Regions from separate parts of the Phyllobacterium sp. GQ127 genome, predicted to be linked through region 2. Evidence: riboswitches for the same ligand, from Rfam matches in the RefSeq annotation. Region 2 holds a riboswitch; each other region holds the start of a gene.
The links. Region 2 has a riboswitch for thiamine pyrophosphate ahead of thiC (phosphomethylpyrimidine synthase ThiC). Riboswitches for the same ligand answer to the same signal wherever they lie in the genome.
Positions count from the first base shown of each region.

Region 1: another riboswitch for thiamine pyrophosphate. It lies ahead of thiB (thiamine ABC transporter substrate binding subunit); the one in region 2 lies ahead of thiC (phosphomethylpyrimidine synthase ThiC).
Region 3: another riboswitch for thiamine pyrophosphate. It lies ahead of thiE (thiamine phosphate synthase); the one in region 2 lies ahead of thiC (phosphomethylpyrimidine synthase ThiC).

Region 1 is NZ_JCAXDZ010000003.1:266,392-272,142, forward strand. Features, by position in the region: gene AC6CHM_RS13315 (thiamine diphosphokinase) at 1-329, opposite strand, end outside; gene pcaF (3-oxoadipyl-CoA thiolase) at 384-1,589, opposite strand; gene pcaD (3-oxoadipate enol-lactonase) at 1,742-2,572, shown strand; TPP riboswitch at 3,272-3,383, shown strand; gene thiB (thiamine ABC transporter substrate binding subunit) at 3,429-4,442, shown strand; gene thiP (thiamine/thiamine pyrophosphate ABC transporter permease) at 4,448-5,751, shown strand, end outside.
Region 2 is NZ_JCAXDZ010000001.1:1,149,765-1,155,515, forward strand. Features, by position in the region: gene thiO (glycine oxidase ThiO) at 1-497, opposite strand, end outside; gene thiC (phosphomethylpyrimidine synthase ThiC) at 499-2,316, opposite strand; TPP riboswitch at 2,419-2,539, opposite strand; gene AC6CHM_RS05895 (NADPH-dependent FMN reductase) at 2,585-3,154, opposite strand; gene rpsU (30S ribosomal protein S21) at 3,335-3,613, opposite strand; gene AC6CHM_RS05905 (RidA family protein) at 3,781-4,125, opposite strand; tRNA gene AC6CHM_RS05910 (tRNA-Lys) at 4,211-4,286, opposite strand; gene AC6CHM_RS05915 (PhzF family phenazine biosynthesis protein) at 4,399-5,337, opposite strand; gene AC6CHM_RS05920 (NUDIX hydrolase) at 5,390-5,751, opposite strand, start outside.
Region 3 is NZ_JCAXDZ010000002.1:22,565-28,315, reverse strand. Features, by position in the region: gene AC6CHM_RS08355 (sialic acid TRAP transporter substrate-binding protein SiaP) at 1-668, opposite strand, end outside; gene AC6CHM_RS08350 (FadR/GntR family transcriptional regulator) at 702-1,445, opposite strand; gene AC6CHM_RS08345 (transglycosylase SLT domain-containing protein) at 1,750-2,523, shown strand; gene thiD (bifunctional hydroxymethylpyrimidine kinase/phosphomethylpyrimidine kinase) at 2,546-3,346, opposite strand; gene thiE (thiamine phosphate synthase) at 3,343-4,008, opposite strand; TPP riboswitch at 4,073-4,176, opposite strand; gene AC6CHM_RS08330 (TadE/TadG family type IV pilus assembly protein) at 4,227-5,195, opposite strand; gene AC6CHM_RS08325 (ABC transporter ATP-binding protein) at 5,344-5,751, opposite strand, start outside.

The DNA.
Region 1 (5,751 bases), on a different contig from region 2:
AGAAGCGTGTGATCGGTGCGCACTCCACCAAATGCACCGCAAAGTACAAGCTCGGTCGCCCCCAGTCGATATGCCTCGTTCAAGGCCAGTTCGCCATCGGTCATATCCTTTGCTGCCGGAAAAACCTGGCGCGGCACATGCGCATATTCTTTTTCCAGCTCGGGCGATGTCGAGTCGAAATCGCCTAGCCAAAGTTCAGGCGTGAGGCCCAGTGGTGCGGCATGGGCGATACCACCATCAGCCGCCAGAACCCTGGCTCCGGCTACCTGTTTCAAAAGGCGATCGGTGACATGGACGGAACCGCCCAAAAGAAGAACGAATTTGCTCATGACCCGCCCATAGCATGCGTCAAACGCTTCCACCAGACAGCTCTGCGTCCGATATCAAACGCTTGCAAGCGCGATAGCAATGCCCTGTCCAACGCCAATGCACATTGTCGCCAGAGCGAGTTTTCCCTCGCGCAATTGCAATTCAAGCGCTGCCGTTCCCGCAATGCGTGCTCCTGACATGCCCAGCGGATGCCCCAGGGCGATAGCGCCGCCATTCGGATTTACATGTTCCGCATCATCGGGAATTCCAAGATCGCGCAATGTTGCAAGTCCCTGCGAGGCAAAAGCTTCATTGAGTTCGATAATGTCAAAATCAGCTGGCGCCAATCCGAGGCGCGCGCAAAGCTTCTTCGTCGCAGGCGCTGGGCCAATTCCCATAATACGGGGTGCCACGCCCGCCGTCGCCCCGCCCAGGATGCGCGCGATGGGATTGAGGCCGTACTTTTTTACAGCCTCTTCGGAGGCAATGATGAGGGCTGCCGCGCCATCATTAACGCCGGAAGCATTTCCTGCCGTCACAGTTCCGCCGGATCGAAATGGCGTCGGCAATTTGGCTAGAGCCTCAATTGTCGTTTGGGGGCGCGGATGCTCGTCTTTATCAACGATAATGGGCTCGCCTTTTCTTTGCGCGATGCGAACCGGGGTAATTTCGCTGGCAAGCCGACCATTCTCCTGAGCCCGACCGGTTCGCTGCTGGGAGCGCACAGCAAAAGCATCCTGATCGGCGCGGGAGACAAGAAACTCTTCGGCAACATTTTCGGCGGTATCAGGCATGGAATCCACACCATATTGCTGCTGCATAAGTGGATTGATGAAGCGCCAGCCGATTGTCGTATCGTAAATTTCTGCATTGCGGGAAAAGGCGCTGTCTGCCTTGGGCAGCACAAAGGGCGCGCGTGACATGGACTCGACACCGCCAGCAATGGCAATGTCCATTTCACCGGCGCGAATGGCGCGTGCGGCTGTGATGATGGCATCCATGCCGGAACCGCATAGCCGGTTCATCGTGGTGCCGGGCACCTCCACGGGCAATCCCGCAAGCAGTGCCGACATGCGGGCGACATTGCGATTGTCTTCGCCAGACTGATTGGCGCATCCATAAATCACTTCATCGATTGCTGCCCAATCGACCGATTTATTACGCTCCATCAATGCCTTGATTGGAATAGCCCCAAGATCGTCCGCCCTAACTCCAGCCAGTGATCCACCAAAACGGCCAATGGGCGTCCGGATATAGTCGCAGATAAATACGTCACCCATCATGCTGCCTCATATGCTTTCTTCTTGCCTGTTGATTTGAGCCGGTCTGTTGCCGCTTCATCAATAGATAATTATTCGGCGGTTGATCGTCCCTGATCATTCATTCTACAGAACCGTACGCACATATCATTCTGGATAAAAGGGAGAGCAAGGTGCAATTTGCCGATATAAATGGTGTGACGCTGCATTATCAGCTGATTGGCGGACCAGCGTCAAAACCTGTGATCGTTTTTGCCAATTCTCTGGGCACTGACTTCCGCATCTGGCGCGATGTCATTATTCGCCTAGCGGGTGATTTTGCTATCGTCACCTATGATAAGCGCGGCCACGGGCTTTCGAGTGTCGGCACGTCTCCCTATTCTCTCGACGATCATGTCGGCGATCTGGCAGGTCTGCTGGATTTCCTCAATGTTAAAAATGCAATCATTTGCGGTCTTTCTGTCGGCGGACTGATTGCGCAGGGGCTTTATGCTTCCCGTCCCGATCTGGTTCGGGCACTGGTCTTGTGTGATACCGCGCACAAGATTGGCAATGCCGATTCCTGGAACGCACGTATTGCCGCGCTTGAGGAAAATGGTATTGAAAGCATCGCCGACACGATCCTCGAACGCTGGTTTACCCCGACATTTCATCGTGAAAGCAGCCCTGCCTTAACCGGCTACCGGAACATGCTGATCCGTCAACCATTGGCCGGATATGCCGGAACCTGCGCAGCAATTCGTGATGCAGACCTGACAGAAGACGCAGGCCGAATATCGGTTCCAACAATCTGTATTGTGGGAGATCAAGATGGCTCAACACCGCCGGACGTCGTGCTTTCAATGGCTAAATTGATTCCGGGCGCGCGCTACGAAGTCATCAAGGATGCCGGGCATATTCCCTGCGTGGAACAACCCGAAATGCTCGTCGCGATTATCAGTGCCTTTATCGATGAGTTCAAACTTGAGGGCAATCCTATTTTGAGCAACTCAACCCTCAACTAGCTCAGGATGACTCGCCGCGAGTGAGGTGGATAAGCTGCATTCGATATAGTGCGTGGTTCGACAAGCTCACCATGAGGGAAGTTTTGTGGGTTGCAGCGACAACTTGCAAGAGTTGCAATAGTTGCAAGAGTTGCAAGAGTTGGCGCCCTGCAATCAACCGACCTCCCTCATCCTGAGCTTGTCGAAGGGCGCATTTGGTTTGTGCAAATCAGACTTTCCAAAAATAATCTCGACAAACTTATCCAACAGTTCCCGCTCTGAACTATTCTGCTCCTGTCCTTCCCGCGGGGAACAGCTTCCGGAGCCGTTCGAAGTTTGGGGAAGGATGGGCGCCTCCGATGGCGGGTTACGGACCCGCCATCCGGGGACGTTCTGTCCAAGGGTTCCCCTGCCGTTACTAGGAACGGCGCGTGCTGGACGAGCACTTTAAGGGGCACAAGGCTAACGCATGGCGCGCCGCAAATGGCACTCCTTGGGTAGCCGAGGCCTCCCAAGCGGAACGGACAGAATGCAAAATCGCCGGACGGGCGGTCTTCGGATCGCTTTACCCACTACAAAGACGCGCTTCGATGACCGCCCGTCTTTCCCACCATCTCAATAGCCAGACGCAAAAGCGGGCGTGGCAAGGGGAAGGCATAACAAAAACAACCAGCTAGGCGATGGGCGCTTGCGTTGGCAGGACACAGTCACTAATCTGGCTTTGCTCTAACGGGGTGCCTGCATCAACAGGCTGAGAGACTGGAACCAATCCAGTCAACCCGCGGAACCTGATCCGGTTTGTACCGGCGGAGGGATTAGATGCGGCTTCACAAGCCGGCGCACCTATCCTTTTGAAATTCAACTTTAGGAGGCGCCTATGCAGCCACTCGAATTTATGAAATTTGCCCTTGTTTCCAGCGCATTGGCATTTGGCCTTTCCAGCCCAGCAAATGCGGATGGCAAGCTGACAGTCTACACCTATGAAAGCTTTACCTCTGAATGGGGGCCAGGGCCAAAAGTCAAAGAAGCCTTTGAGAAGCAATGCACCTGTACTGTTGACTTTGTAGCAGTCGCCGATGGCGTTGCGCTGCTTAACCGTCTGAAGCTTGAAGGCGCATCGACAAAGGCGGATATTGTTCTCGGTCTGGATACGAACCTGACTTTTGAAGCTCAGCAAACCGGACTTTTTGCGCCGCATGGCGTAGATACAACTGCTATCGACATTCCTGGCGGCTTCAAGGACAGCATTTTCGTTCCCTATGATTATGGCTACTTCGCTGTCATTTATGACACAGAGAAAGTCAAAGACGCACCGGTTAGTCTGAAGGATTTGGTTGATGGCGATCCGAAGCAGAAGATCGTTATTGAAGATCCTCGCACGTCTACACCGGGCCTTGGTCTCGTATTGTGGATGAAATCAGTTTACGGGGACAAGGCCAATGAAGCCTGGGCCAAACTCAAGGATCGCGTTTTAACCGTCACGCCCGGCTGGTCAGAAGCCTATGGGCTTTTTACCAAAGGTGAAGCGCCCATGGTGCTTTCCTATACTACGTCGCCCGCTTATCATCTGATCGCGGACAAAACCGATCGGTACAAGGCAGCATCCTTCGATGAAGGACATTACCTGCAGGTCGAGGTTGCAGCGCAAACTGTAAACGGAGCCAAGAACCCGCTTGCTGCGCAGTTTTTGACATTTGTTACCGGCACGGCATTTCAGGATACCATTCCCGAAAACAATTGGATGTATCCTGCAGCTAAAACCTCAAATCCGCTCAATCCAGCCTTTGACACATTGGTAAAGCCAGCAAAGACACTGACTTTCACATCTGAAGAAGTGGCGAAAAATCGCAAAGCCTGGATCGACGAGTGGCTTGAAGCCATGAGCAAGTAGCATAGATGGCCGCCTCTTCGATGAAACCCTTGGCGGGAGGCCTCGCTCTCGCCTTTCTGGGCATATTGGCGGGCGGCTCTCTCCTCAGTCTCGCCATTGAATCTTTCCGTGGAGGCACGGAGGGCTTTGCTACTTTTGACAGCTACATTTGGCGGATTGCACGCTTCACAATCCTTCAAGCGCTCCTTTCCATGGTGCTTTCTGTCGGCTTTGCCATCCCGCTTGCCCGTGCATTGCATGCGCAGCAGAGCTTTCCGGGACGCGCAATGCTCCTGCGTCTGTTTGCCTTGCCTCTGGCGCTGCCAGCGCTCGTTGCCGTGCTCGGTGTCACCAGCATTTACGGACGAAACAGTTTGCTGGCTGCTATCCTCGGATGGCTGGGGCTTGATTTGGTTCCCGATATTTACGGGCTGACGGGCATTCTTCTCGCCCATGTATTTTTCAATTTGCCATTGACGACACGGCTCATTCTCTCAGGTCTGGATTCCATTCCCGAAGATTATTGGAAACTCTCCTCACAACTGGGGATGAGCAACTGGACACAGTTCAAATTAATCGAATGGCCGGTCATTTTACGCAGTATATCGGGTGTGGCTGGCTTGATCTTCATGCTGTGCATTACTTCATTCACCGTGGTGCTGACACTCGGCGGAGGGCCTCGCGCCACGACACTCGAAGTTGCAATATACCAGTCGCTTCACTTCGATTTTGATATAGCCAGAGCGGTGTCCTTGACGCTTCTTCAGCTTTGCCTGACAATTATCGTGCTCGGCCTTCTATCACTCGCTGGGCGTCCGACAGAAGAAGGCTTCAGCTTGCGTATCACGACCCGCCGCTTCGACATGCCTTCATTGCCGCAAAGACTATGGAACATTGCTCTGATTATATCCGGTTTTCTGTTCGTAGCCTTGCCCATGGCAGGCACTGTCGTTTCCGGCTTGTCGGCAGATATTACCCGTCTACTGTCCGAAACGACCGTCTGGCGCGCAATTGCCACCAGTCTTGTTCTTGGCGCAATCGCGGCCGCACTTTCACTGATAATTTCGCTTAGTCTGGTGATTGCGCGGGAGTTTTTGGCAACCCGGCGGCGCTACGCCAGAGCTGGAATATTTGAGCGCTCGCTTGATCTTGGTGCGAGCTTGATCATGGTAGTGCCGCCTATCATCATTGGTGCGGGATGGTTCATTCTTTCCCACCACTTTGTCGATCCATTCAGCCTCGCACCCTTCATGGTAATATGCGTCAATGCCGCTATGGCCATCCCTTTTGCGTTCCGGATTCTTCGACCGTCATGGGATACAGCGGCAAG
Region 2 (5,751 bases):
TCAGCGGCGCTCGTCCCAGTTTCGCAGCGGGCGCCTAACCCAACGAGTTTTGCCTTTAATTCCGTTAGAACCTGACGTGGCGCCAGATGCGCCTCACTTTCAAAGAACAATCCCTTGCGGAAAGCCGCTGCGCCAAGATCGGGTTCCAAGAGCGAAATTGCTTCCTCACCAATGCGCACAAAGCCCGACGTCCGCGCGCCAAAGCGCTCCAGTTCTTTTACATCCCGCGGTGTGGCCACCACCAGCGTTCCCTTGCGACTCACGGATCCGGGAATTACAGACTCCCACCAATTGGCCGCGTTTATTCCAAGATCAATGACAGCCTGTTCAGCGCTTTCGCGCTCACACCAAGGTGCGAGCATGCCACCGGCATACCAGGAGGCTGCAGAATTTTCGCCGCCAAAGGGGTCTAGTATCGTCACTTCGGCTCCACGTGCTCGAAGCTCATAAGCAACTGTGAGGCCGGCAACGCCGGCCCCTTTCACCAGAATATTCACCTCATTCCCCGGCATTGAGCGGCATATAGAGCTCGCCGCCTGTGCGGAATTTCTCCGCCATCGCTGCCATGCCTTCTTTTTGAGCCTCCGCACGAATGTCGTGTGAAATGCGCATTGAGCAAAACTTCGGCCCGCACATTGAGCAAAAATGCGCAACCTTATGCGCTTCTTTCGGCAAGGTCTCATCGTGGTAGAGTCTCGCCGTCTCAGGATCAAGAGAGAGATTAAACTGGTCCTCCCAGCGAAACTCAAAGCGCGCACGGGATAGAGCATCATCTCGAAGCTTCGCCGCCGGATGCCCCTTGGCCAAATCCGCCGCATGTGCAGCAATCTTGTAGGTAATAACGCCGACCTTTACGTCGTCTCGATTGGGCAATCCCAGATGTTCTTTAGGCGTAACATAACAAAGCATCGCCGTGCCAAACCAGCCGATCATTGCAGCACCGATGCCAGAGGTAATATGATCGTAGCCGGGAGCAATGTCTGTCGTCAGCGGTCCAAGCGTGTAGAATGGTGCCTCTCCGCAAACAGCAAGCTGCTTGTCCATATTCTCTTTGATCTTGTGCATCGGCACATGACCGGGACCTTCGATCATAACCTGGCAATCTCTGGCCCAAGCGATCTGAGTCAGTTCACCCAATGTTTCAAGCTCAGCAAACTGCGCCGCGTCGTTTGCATCGGCTATTGAACCGGGTCGCAATCCGTCACCGAGTGAAAAACTGACATCATAAGCACGGCAAATATCGCAGATTTCCTCGAAATGCTCATAAAGAAAGCTTTCCCGGTGATGATGCAGGCACCACTTTGCCATGATTGAACCGCCTCGCGAGACGATGCCCGTGACACGATTAACCGTCAGTGGAATATAATGCAGTCGGACACCGGCATGAATAGTAAAGTAGTCGACGCCCTGCTCTGCCTGTTCGATCAGCGTATCTCTGTAAACTTCCCAAGTCAGATCTTCAGCGATACCGCCAACCTTCTCCAGCGCCTGATATAGCGGGACAGTTCCGATGGGAACCGGCGAATTACGGATAATCCACTCGCGAATATTGTGGATGTTGCGCCCGGTCGACAAGTCCATCACCGTATCGCCACCCCAGCGGATAGCCCAAACCATCTTTTCGACTTCCTCCTCCATCGACGATGTGACGGCGGAATTACCGATATTGGCATTGATCTTCACGAGGAAATTCCGACCTATGATCATAGGCTCAAGCTCAGGATGATTGATATTGGCAGGTATGATGGCCCGCCCCCTGGCGATTTCCTCCCGTACGAATTCCGATGTCACATGATCCGGTAACGATGCACCGAATGACTCGCCATCCCGAACCTGGTTCCGTGCGGCTTCCCGACCGAGATTCTCCCTTATGGCGACATATTCCATTTCAGGCGTAATAATTCCCGCGCGGGCGTAAGCAAGCTGCGTAATCGCTTTTCCGTCGTAAGCGCGGCGTGGCTGATATTGAACAGGAAATTCTCTTGTAAGCCGCTCGCCCGTGGCGAAGCCATTGTCAGCTGACTGGATTATTCGCCCCTTATAGGAATAGCTATCGGCCTGTTGACCGATTTTCCATGCCTCACGAACACGTGCGATCCCTTTATTGATATCGATACTTGCAGTTGCGTCAGTGTAGGGACCGGATGAATCGTAAACCGCAAGGTTTGGCTCACCAGCGGTGGGATGAACCGCAATTTCGCGCAAGGGAACGCGAATATCAGCATGTATCTGCCCTGGTTTATAAATCTTGATTGAGGCGGGAAGCGGCCCGGTTGAAACTTTCGGGGCCTCGGTAATTTTTGTTACAGCAGTCATCGTCAGGTTCCTTTGCGTTATTGCAGGAAACCCAGTTCTGAGCCGGAAGGATGAAAGAAGCCTCGCGAATCCAATCATGGATTCAGTGCGAATGCACTATGCGCGATAACCTTTGCACCGTCCCTACGCCAGTGTGAACTGGATCAGGTTCAACGGGTCACTGCGCTTGGCTATGCCTGAAGCAGTATCTCAGCCCCTTGTCGGGACTCCCCTGGTGAATGGCCTAAAGTGAACCGCCTGACGTATTGCTGTCAAGCGCTTCATAAAATTACGAAGCGCGAAGCGGTTTCAGAGCACCTGCCCATTTTGCAAGTTCAGTCAAAACCGTGCTGGCGCTGGTAGTTATCAGTTCATTTGGCGTGAACACGCCATCATCGTTGATAAACTGCTGGTACGAAGGAATGGGAACGCTTTCTGCAAGCGAAACCATACGGAGTGCCGAGATCAACCCTTTGACCGATTCGGTAGCACGCAAACCACCGGAAACACCGCCATAACTTACAAAGCTTACAGGTTTGTAGTTCCACTCATTCCATAAATAGACTAAGGCATTGATGAGCGAAGGTGGCGCGTTGTAGTCATATTCAGGCATTACAAAGATGTAAGCGTCGGCCGGCTCAATCGCCTCACTCCACTTCTTTGTATGCGGATGTTCGTATTTTTTCATGCGGGGATGATTCGGTTCGTCATAGACCGGCAACTTGAAATCAGCCAAATCGATAAGCACAGGGTCGAACTTGCCATCCTGCTTGGCGAATTCGTTGAACCACTTTGCTACAGCAGGACCACCACGCCCGGGCCGCGTGCTTGCGATTATAATATTGAGCTTGAGTGCCATAGGATCATATCTCCAAAACTGCGATAATCGATAAGTAAAGACATTGACCCATCGCACAAGAAGGCACTTTTTTGAAACTGCCCGGAATGTCTGCGCAGTCCCACAAAAACGAAACCCGCTATAGCGTTTTGGCCATGCGGGTTTGTCGTCACAATGAAGGGCGTTAAAGCCCGTCAGATATCAGCGATTATTATTATAGTCGTTACCTGCTGGCGCGCCAGGGCGTGCAACACGTTCTTTTTTCTTTGGTCCAGGCAACAAGCCTTCGCGTTGAGCCTGCTTGCGGGCGGCCTTGCGGGCGCGGCTAACGGCTTCTGCTTTTTCGCGAACACGACGTTCAGAAGGCTTTTCGAAAGCCTGACGGGCCTTCATTTCGCGAAATAGACCTTCGCGCTGCATCTTTTTCTTCAAGACCCGTAGGGCTTGTTCAACATTGTTATCACGGACGAGAACTTGCAATCGTTTTCCTTACCCATGCTTGCCTCGTCTTGCAGTACCAAAACTGGCCACAATCAGACAAGCGTTTGAAGAATTGCCACAACGGCAATCCGGAGAAGCGCGGACTTTATTCATTCCCGCGCCAAAAATCCAGTGCACCCAAGCAATTAAACTTGGATACGCAATCTTTAGATTGCAGCCGTGATGATGATTTCAACCTTATATTCCGGTGTTGCAAGCTTGGCTTCACCTGTCGCGCGTGCTGGAGCATTGGCCGGATCAACCCATGCATCCCATACTGCATTCATTTCGCCAAAGTCCTTCATGTCATCAAGCCAGATGATGGCCTGCAACAACTTCGACTTATCTGTACCTGCCTCTTTGAGCAAACGATCAACCGAGGCCAGGACGTCTTTAGTCTGTTCTGTTACGCTCTTGCCCGGACCACCTACCTGACCGGCCAGATAGACTGTATTACCATGGATCACGGCCTGGCTCATGCGAGGGCCTGCTTCAATACGACGAACGCTCATGAAAATCTCCTGTGGAAGGTTTCGGACAAGCCGAGGCTTGCTTGGTGCAAGAAAAAAGGGCCATACGGCCCTCGTTTCAGAAAAATGGTGGGCACAGTAGGGATCGAACCTACGACCCGCTGATTAAGAGTCAGCTGCTCTACCAACTGAGCTATGTGCCCGTCAGCCGCTTCCGCGACGACAGTGAGCGCTCTATAACGGGGCAAATCTTGCCTGTCCAGCCCTTCACCAAACTTTATCGCGCTGATCGGCAAGAAGATGAAATTTTCGTTCTCAGACAAACAACTTGCCCTCTGCCACCTTGATCGCCGCGCCACCGATTCGTGCGCTTATGATTGCCTTATCCTTAATATCGAGTTCTAGCTCAAGTTTCGACAGCCGGCCCATCTCATAGCCTTGTTCAATAGAAAATCGCTGTACGCCATCAAGCGGTTCATCGAACAAGTGAATTGCACCGGCAAACGCAGCTGTCGCTGAGCCGGTTGCAGGGTCTTCATAAGTTCCTTCGTCACTGACAAACATACGCGAATGAAAATCGTTCTCATGCCCTACGGTTTCACGGCAGTAAGCATAAACCGGCAATTGCCTATGGCCAATTCGGGGTGCTATCCGCTGCATTGCAGCCTGATCGATCCGTATTCGAGCAGCTGATGCAAGACCACGTATCGGCACAAGTAAAAATGGTACACCGGCATCCCAAATGCTGGGAACATGGTTTTCAAAACCAATCTCGTCGCGCTCTAACCGCAGTGCCCGCGCTATGGCAACCTTGTCGTAGTTGTAGTCTACCCGTTGCGGCAATTTAGGGAGGTCAAATTCCGCAAAAGCCCCGTGTTTTCCCAGTCTTACGCCGCACCGAACAGGTCCAACCTGCTCTTCCAAAATAATAAGCGCATCTTGATCGTTTTCAACTTCACCAAAACGATTTTGCGCAAGTGACACAGCTGTCCCAACCGTAGGATGCCCGGCGAACGGCATCTCATAATCCGGCGTAAAAATGCGAACCCATGCTGTATGAGCGGCGTTTTTCGCCGGCAGCACGAAAACTGTTTCCGACAGGTTGAACTCACGGGCGATACGCTGCATCGCCTCATCATCAAGGCCCTGCGAATCGTGAACGATTGCCAATGGATTCCCTTTCAGGACCTCGGAAGTAAAGACATCATATATTTCATAACGGCGGAAGGTCATGGGCGTTGCCCCTTTTTCAATTTGATGAAAAATAGACCAACCCTAAAGTGGCGCAAGTCAAACCTTGTAACGGTTACATTTGGCTGAAATGCCAGTCGCCGAACGCGCGGAATGTAACAGGTGTTGTATCGGTCATATCAGCCGATGAAGCCACTGCAACAACATCGTCGAGCTCCGAAATAAGTTCTGCAGCGATATGGCGACGTATGCGCGTCAACAATTCTTGGGAACACAAATCAAAATAATAGCGACGAAACAATGCAATGCTGCGATCCGCGGTAACGAGATAAATATTGCTGTCAAAGCCCTGAGCATCCGCTAAATCAATAGCAGTCTCCTCCAAAACCTCACGCCTCATATTCCCTTCAATATCAATAATTTCGTTGCGCACATCACCTTCATCAAAGGAACCGGCCGGAAAATAGACACGCCCTG
Region 3 (5,751 bases), on a different contig from region 2:
TGAACTTCGAAGAACTTCTTGGCCTCAATCGTCGTCAGCGGATTTTCCTGAGCTTCGACAGTGCCGTTCTGCAATGCCAGATAGACTTCGGCAAAAGCGATTGGCGTTGTGTTGGCGCCGCAGGCACGCGGCATTGCCAGATAGGCTGGAACGTCCGGGACACGGATTTTCAACCCGGCCATATCCGAACACTTGGCGATGGGCCTGTTGGCGGTAGTGTGACGCGTGCCATAATAGCTGACCGATGCAATATGATTGCCGGTCTTTTCCTCATAGCCAGCGGCAAGCCGCTTGAAGACATCGCTTTTGGTATAGGCGATCAGATGGTCGGAATCGCGGAAGATATAGGGGAAATAGGTAACGCCGATCGGCTTGGAATCACGGGCAGCAAAGCTTGAACCCGAAATGATGATATCGACTGTACCGAGCTTCAATCCCTGGTTGATGTCAGCTTCCTTACCAAGCTGAGATGCAGGGAACACGTCGATCTTGTAACGGCCATTGGTGCGCTTGGCGATTTCTTCCGCCGCCCATACGGACTCCGTATGGAATGGTTCGGACGTCTCATAGACGTGCGCCCATTTCAGCGTGGTCTGCGCCTGTGCAACCACTGCCGAAATGGCAAGCGCCGCAGCAGCACCAAGAAGTGTAGCCAGTTTGAATTTCATTGTTATTTCCTCCCTTATTGAATTTAGTTCGCGTTATTTCTGTCGAGACATCTTTGCAGATTGGTCTCTTTCCGTTTCCAGCTCCTCGTCGAAACTTCTGGAAAATCTCAGCTGCGATTGATGCAGATGATATTGCATCGCAGATTTTGCACGAGCGGGATCACCACCTGCTATGGCATCGCGTACTGCACGGTGCTCCTCAAAAGCCTCCCGCCATGAAGCCGCACTCTCGAAATAACTGGCCAGCCTGGTGAAATAAGGCGTCATGCGCTGGTCGAATAACTCTCCGACAACGCGGTCGAGCGCGGAATTTTCCATGATGCCGGCAATGGTCGTGTGGAAGGTGCGATCGAGCGCAATCGACACCTGCGGGTTGTTGAATGTGCGCGCCATTTGCGTCAGCACATCGTCCATCGCTTCTATATGTTTCGTTGTCACTGTGCGGGCGGCTTCTTCGGCAATAGCGCACTCGATCAGCGCGCGTGCCCGCAATAGCTCGAACGGCCCTTCAAGCTCGTCAGGCTGAATCCGCAGGTGTTTCTCCCGCGGCGACCGCGCCACGTAAACACCTGATCCCATGCGAATATGGATGAGCCCCTCGACCTCGAGGGCAATTAAAGCCTCACGAATGGTGGGACGGGAAACGCCAAGTTCCTCCGCCAGTTCACGCTCACCGGGCAAACGCTCTCCGACACCAAGCTGACCATGTTCGATCTGGCTTCGTATCTGGTCTGCCACCTGCCGGTAAAGCCGGCGTGACTGAATGGCTGCGAACATTTAAACCTCCCCGCCCGGCTTCCCATTTCCGGCAACTGGTAAACTGGCCTTACCAATATATAACTGATACATTGATATATATGAGCGAGTCAACCGCTGGTTCGGATCGGTTTTAACAGGGCAGGTTTTCGCAACTTGTCTCACCTTGACAGGGCGCCCATGAGCATTGTTACATTTTGTATCAGAAAGTGATTGCCTCTAAACCGAACGAACGCGCTATGAGAAACCAATCGTTAAAAGAGATGCTTCGTCAAACCGGTGATAAATGCTGCCTGATACACGATCACTTCGGACATTTGCTTGCTTGAGTTTCGCCTTGGTTTTGGGCGCTTGCACCACGACTGATCCCAAGCTGCCCGAGGCTGCATCACTGCCAATTCCTGAACAATCTCCGCGTGTTGCTGCGGCCGAAGCACCCGCTAATTCCGATGTGGCCACGGACAGCAAGAGCACCGTCACCGTTGCCACAAGCACGAAAAGCGCCCCTGAATTCAAAGATAACGGTACGCCGCTCGACAGTTTGATTTCAAAATATTCGGTTGCCTACGAAGTGCCTGAATCGCTCGTTCGCCGCATTGTGCATCGGGAAAGCCGCGGTAATCCACAGGCTCGCAACGGTCCCTATTGGGGTCTGATGCAGATGTTGCCCGCGACAGCACGCGGCATGGGTCACACCGGCTCTGCGCAAGATTTGCTGGATGCAGAAACAAATCTCAAATTTGGCGTGAAGTATCTTGCTGGCGCCTACAAGGTTGCCGATAACAATCCTGATCAGGCCGTGCGGCTTTACGCTCGCGGCTATTATTATCAGGCCAAGAAAAAGGGCCTTCTGGAAGAGACCGGCCTGAAACCGTCAAGCACGCCTGTTGCACCCGCGACGATGACGGCGATGGCTCCCGCTGAAACACCGGCTGCCATGCCGGCGCAACTCGCTTATTCAGAAGAACCCGCTGTGGCGTTTCCGGCAGCGATCCCGTTGCCGATGCAACGGCCTGACATTGCTTCGGCAGCCTCCACCAGTGGAGCAACCACAGGCTTGAGCAACGCGACACCAGCCAGCACCGCCGCTCCACTCTGAAATCAAAACTGCACCGGTGCTGCTAGGCCGCCCACCAGCGATGGAAGTGGTGGACCGGCCCACGCCCGCTGCCGACTTTGAGCATTTCGCCAGCCGCCATGGCAGCCGTCAGATAGTCCTTGGCTTCACTAACGGCACCATGCAGAGCCATTCCTTTTGCCAGGCCAGCGGCAATGGCAGACGCCAGTGTGCATCCAGTACCATGATCATTGACTGTCTTGATACGCGGCGTCGAAAATCGCTCCATTCCGGACCCATCAAGCAGGATATCGGTGCTCATATCCCCCTTGGCATGTCCGCCCTTTATGAGTACGGCTGAGGGACCAAGTTCGAGCAGCTTTTCCGCCTGCCGCACCATCTGGGCTTCATCTTCAGCAATCGGCATATTTGTTAGCAAGGACGCCTCCGGCAAATTGGGAGTCAGCAGCAGCGCGCGCGGCAAGAGAAGCTGGCGCAGAGCGTCGATTGCGGCCGGCTCCAGCAAAGGGTCACCCGCAGTTGCAACCATGACAGGGTCGAACACCGCTTTGCGCTGCCAGCGATCAAGCCCCTGCGCAATTGTCTCTATGGTTGATACTGTCGAGACCATGCCAATCTTGATTGCATTCACCTCAAGGTCGGAAAGAACCGCGTCCATCTGAGCCCGGATGATATCGGGCGAAAGATTCTCAATGGCCGTAACACCATGGGTGTTCTGCGCAGTGATTGCGGTGAGCACACTCGCTCCATAAACACCGAGCGCCGAGAAGGTTTTCAAATCGGCCTGGATTCCTGCCCCGCCGCCGCTGTCAGACCCGGCAATAGTCAGCGCTATTGCGGTCATGCTGGCTCTCTTACCTGCAATGCCTCATCCACCGCCGACCGCAATGCGTGCGCCGCTCCTTGCGGATCGTCCTGACGGAAGATCGCAGAAATGACCGCTACACCATCAGCACCCGCTTCAATGGCAAGCGGCGTGCGCTCCAGCCCAATACCGGCGATAGCGCCTATAGGCAAATGCGGTTTTGCCTTGCGTATGATGGCAGCCAGGCGCTTGAACCCGTCAAAGCCGATCGGTTGCAGGTTTTCCTTAGTGGGTGTTTCAAACAGTCCGCCAATACAGGCATAGTCAATATCGCCATCAATCGCTGCTTGCGCGTCCGGCTCATTCTTGACGGTCAGTCCGATAATCGCATTTGGCCCGAGCAGATGTCGGACATCGGCAACCGCCATGTCTTCGCGCCCCACATGGACACCCTCAACGCCAGCGGCAAGCGCAACATCAATCCGGTCATTGACGAGCAGCGGAACGCCTGTCGCCTTGATCGCGGCGTGTATCTGCCGTGCACGATCAATCATGTCACGCGTTGCGGAGTTTTTGTCACGATACTGGATAATTGTTGCACCACCACGCGCCGCAGCCAGAGCCAGAGCCCCCAAATCCTTATCAGGGCCAATAGCATCAAAATCGACAATGGCATTCAGGCGGTAATCTACTTTTGGCACGTCACGGACTCCATTTTCAAAACTGGAGACCCGGATATGTGCGAAGAAAGACGAACCAGCGCGATAATTGCTCAATTCCCGTTCCTACGCCGGTATGATCCGGATCAGGTTCAAGGGTCTTGGCTCAGCGCCATCTCAGCATCGTACGATGCCCCCCTCGGAATGAAATCATGATGAGACGGCGCATCATGGAAGTCAATGCGCCGGTGTTATTTGGCTTAACGCGTCAGGCGGACATATTCCCCGTCAACGGCCTTGCATGCGGCCTTGATCTTGTAAAAGAAGTCCTGCTTATCCCAACCGCCTCCATCTTCCCATCCGTGAAAATGCCATTGCTGATCGCAGTCCAGCAACTCCTCAAGCGTTGCGCCATCTTCTAGTTGCTTAAGCGTGTCCGCTGTGTCCCCTACAAAAAGATACTTTGATTGCGCGGGGTCGTTCGTTGTGAACTTCAGATCATAGTTTTTATATTCGCTATTCGTTGTCGGGCTGCATGTAACATACCTGCTACTGGTATTGGAATCATATCTACCGATATTGCAGGGCTTCTTTTTGACCTCCATGCGAAGAAAGAACTCTTTGTATTCACCGAGCAAGATCTTGCCGTCAGCCGGGTCTATTATCGTTTTTCCAGTGCCTCGACCATCTTCAGCGGAGAGGTCAGATGCTTCATATATTACCGTTCCCAGCACGACCTCTTTTGTCGTCCCAGGACGAATGACAATCACAGAAACTTTCTTAGCCCAATGTCCATACGCTGCTCCGATCTGGATTTCAGCGCTTGACGGTTTCAATGGTGCCAATGCTTCCGCAAGCACACCTATAGCTACTTTTTCCTTGGCTAGGACCTTCATGAAAAGCGTATTTGTTTCGCCCGCGAGCGATACAATCACGCGTTGATTGCTCGTATCAAAGCCGACCTGCATTTTATCCATCTCGGCGCCGAGATGAGCACGCAGATAGGCGCGTGCACTTGCTTCGGCAGCAGCCTTGTTTTCACCCGTAAAGACGGAGGCTCCGGCCAATGCCGCGGAATCTGCAATGCCCTGCAATCGTGAGCGATCGCCGCTTGCGCGGGTATAATCCACGGCAAGCCCGGTCATTCCCACCATAGGTACGAGCAACAATGCAAATGTGACGGCTGTCGCGCCACTACGGTCTTTCAGAAAGTTTCTTATTTTTTTCATGGCCCACTCCAGTCGCTGGGCAGACCATTGATTCAGCCATGTGAATGACGGCTTATGAAATTCATTCAGATTTTCACCATTCTGCATTCAGGCAGTAAAGAGCGCCTGAATGTTCAGCAATGGTAAAAATCCGGTGAACCTTACAGCTCTATATGGATGCTTCCGGCCGGACAAAGCCCTCGCTCGCCAAAAGAAGATTGCGCGTGTAATCTTCCTTGACTGCATGGCGGGCAAGGTCTGTCGCCGACAGGCGTTCCACCTCTGCGCCATTCTGCATCACCATCAGCCGGTCGCACATATGGGTGACCACCGCCAGATCATGGCTGACCATCAGGAAGGTCAGCTTTCTATCCCGCCTTATCTGCTCCAGCAGGTTGAGAACTTCCGCTTGTACCGAAGCATCAAGGGCTGATGTCGGTTCATCAAGAAGCAGGATTGAAGGCTCCAGGATCAATGCACGGGCAATGGCGACACGCTGGCGTTGACCGCCGGAAAGCTGATGCGAATAGCGAAAGCGAAAGCTTGAACCAAGGCCCACTTCATCAAGCGCGCGCAG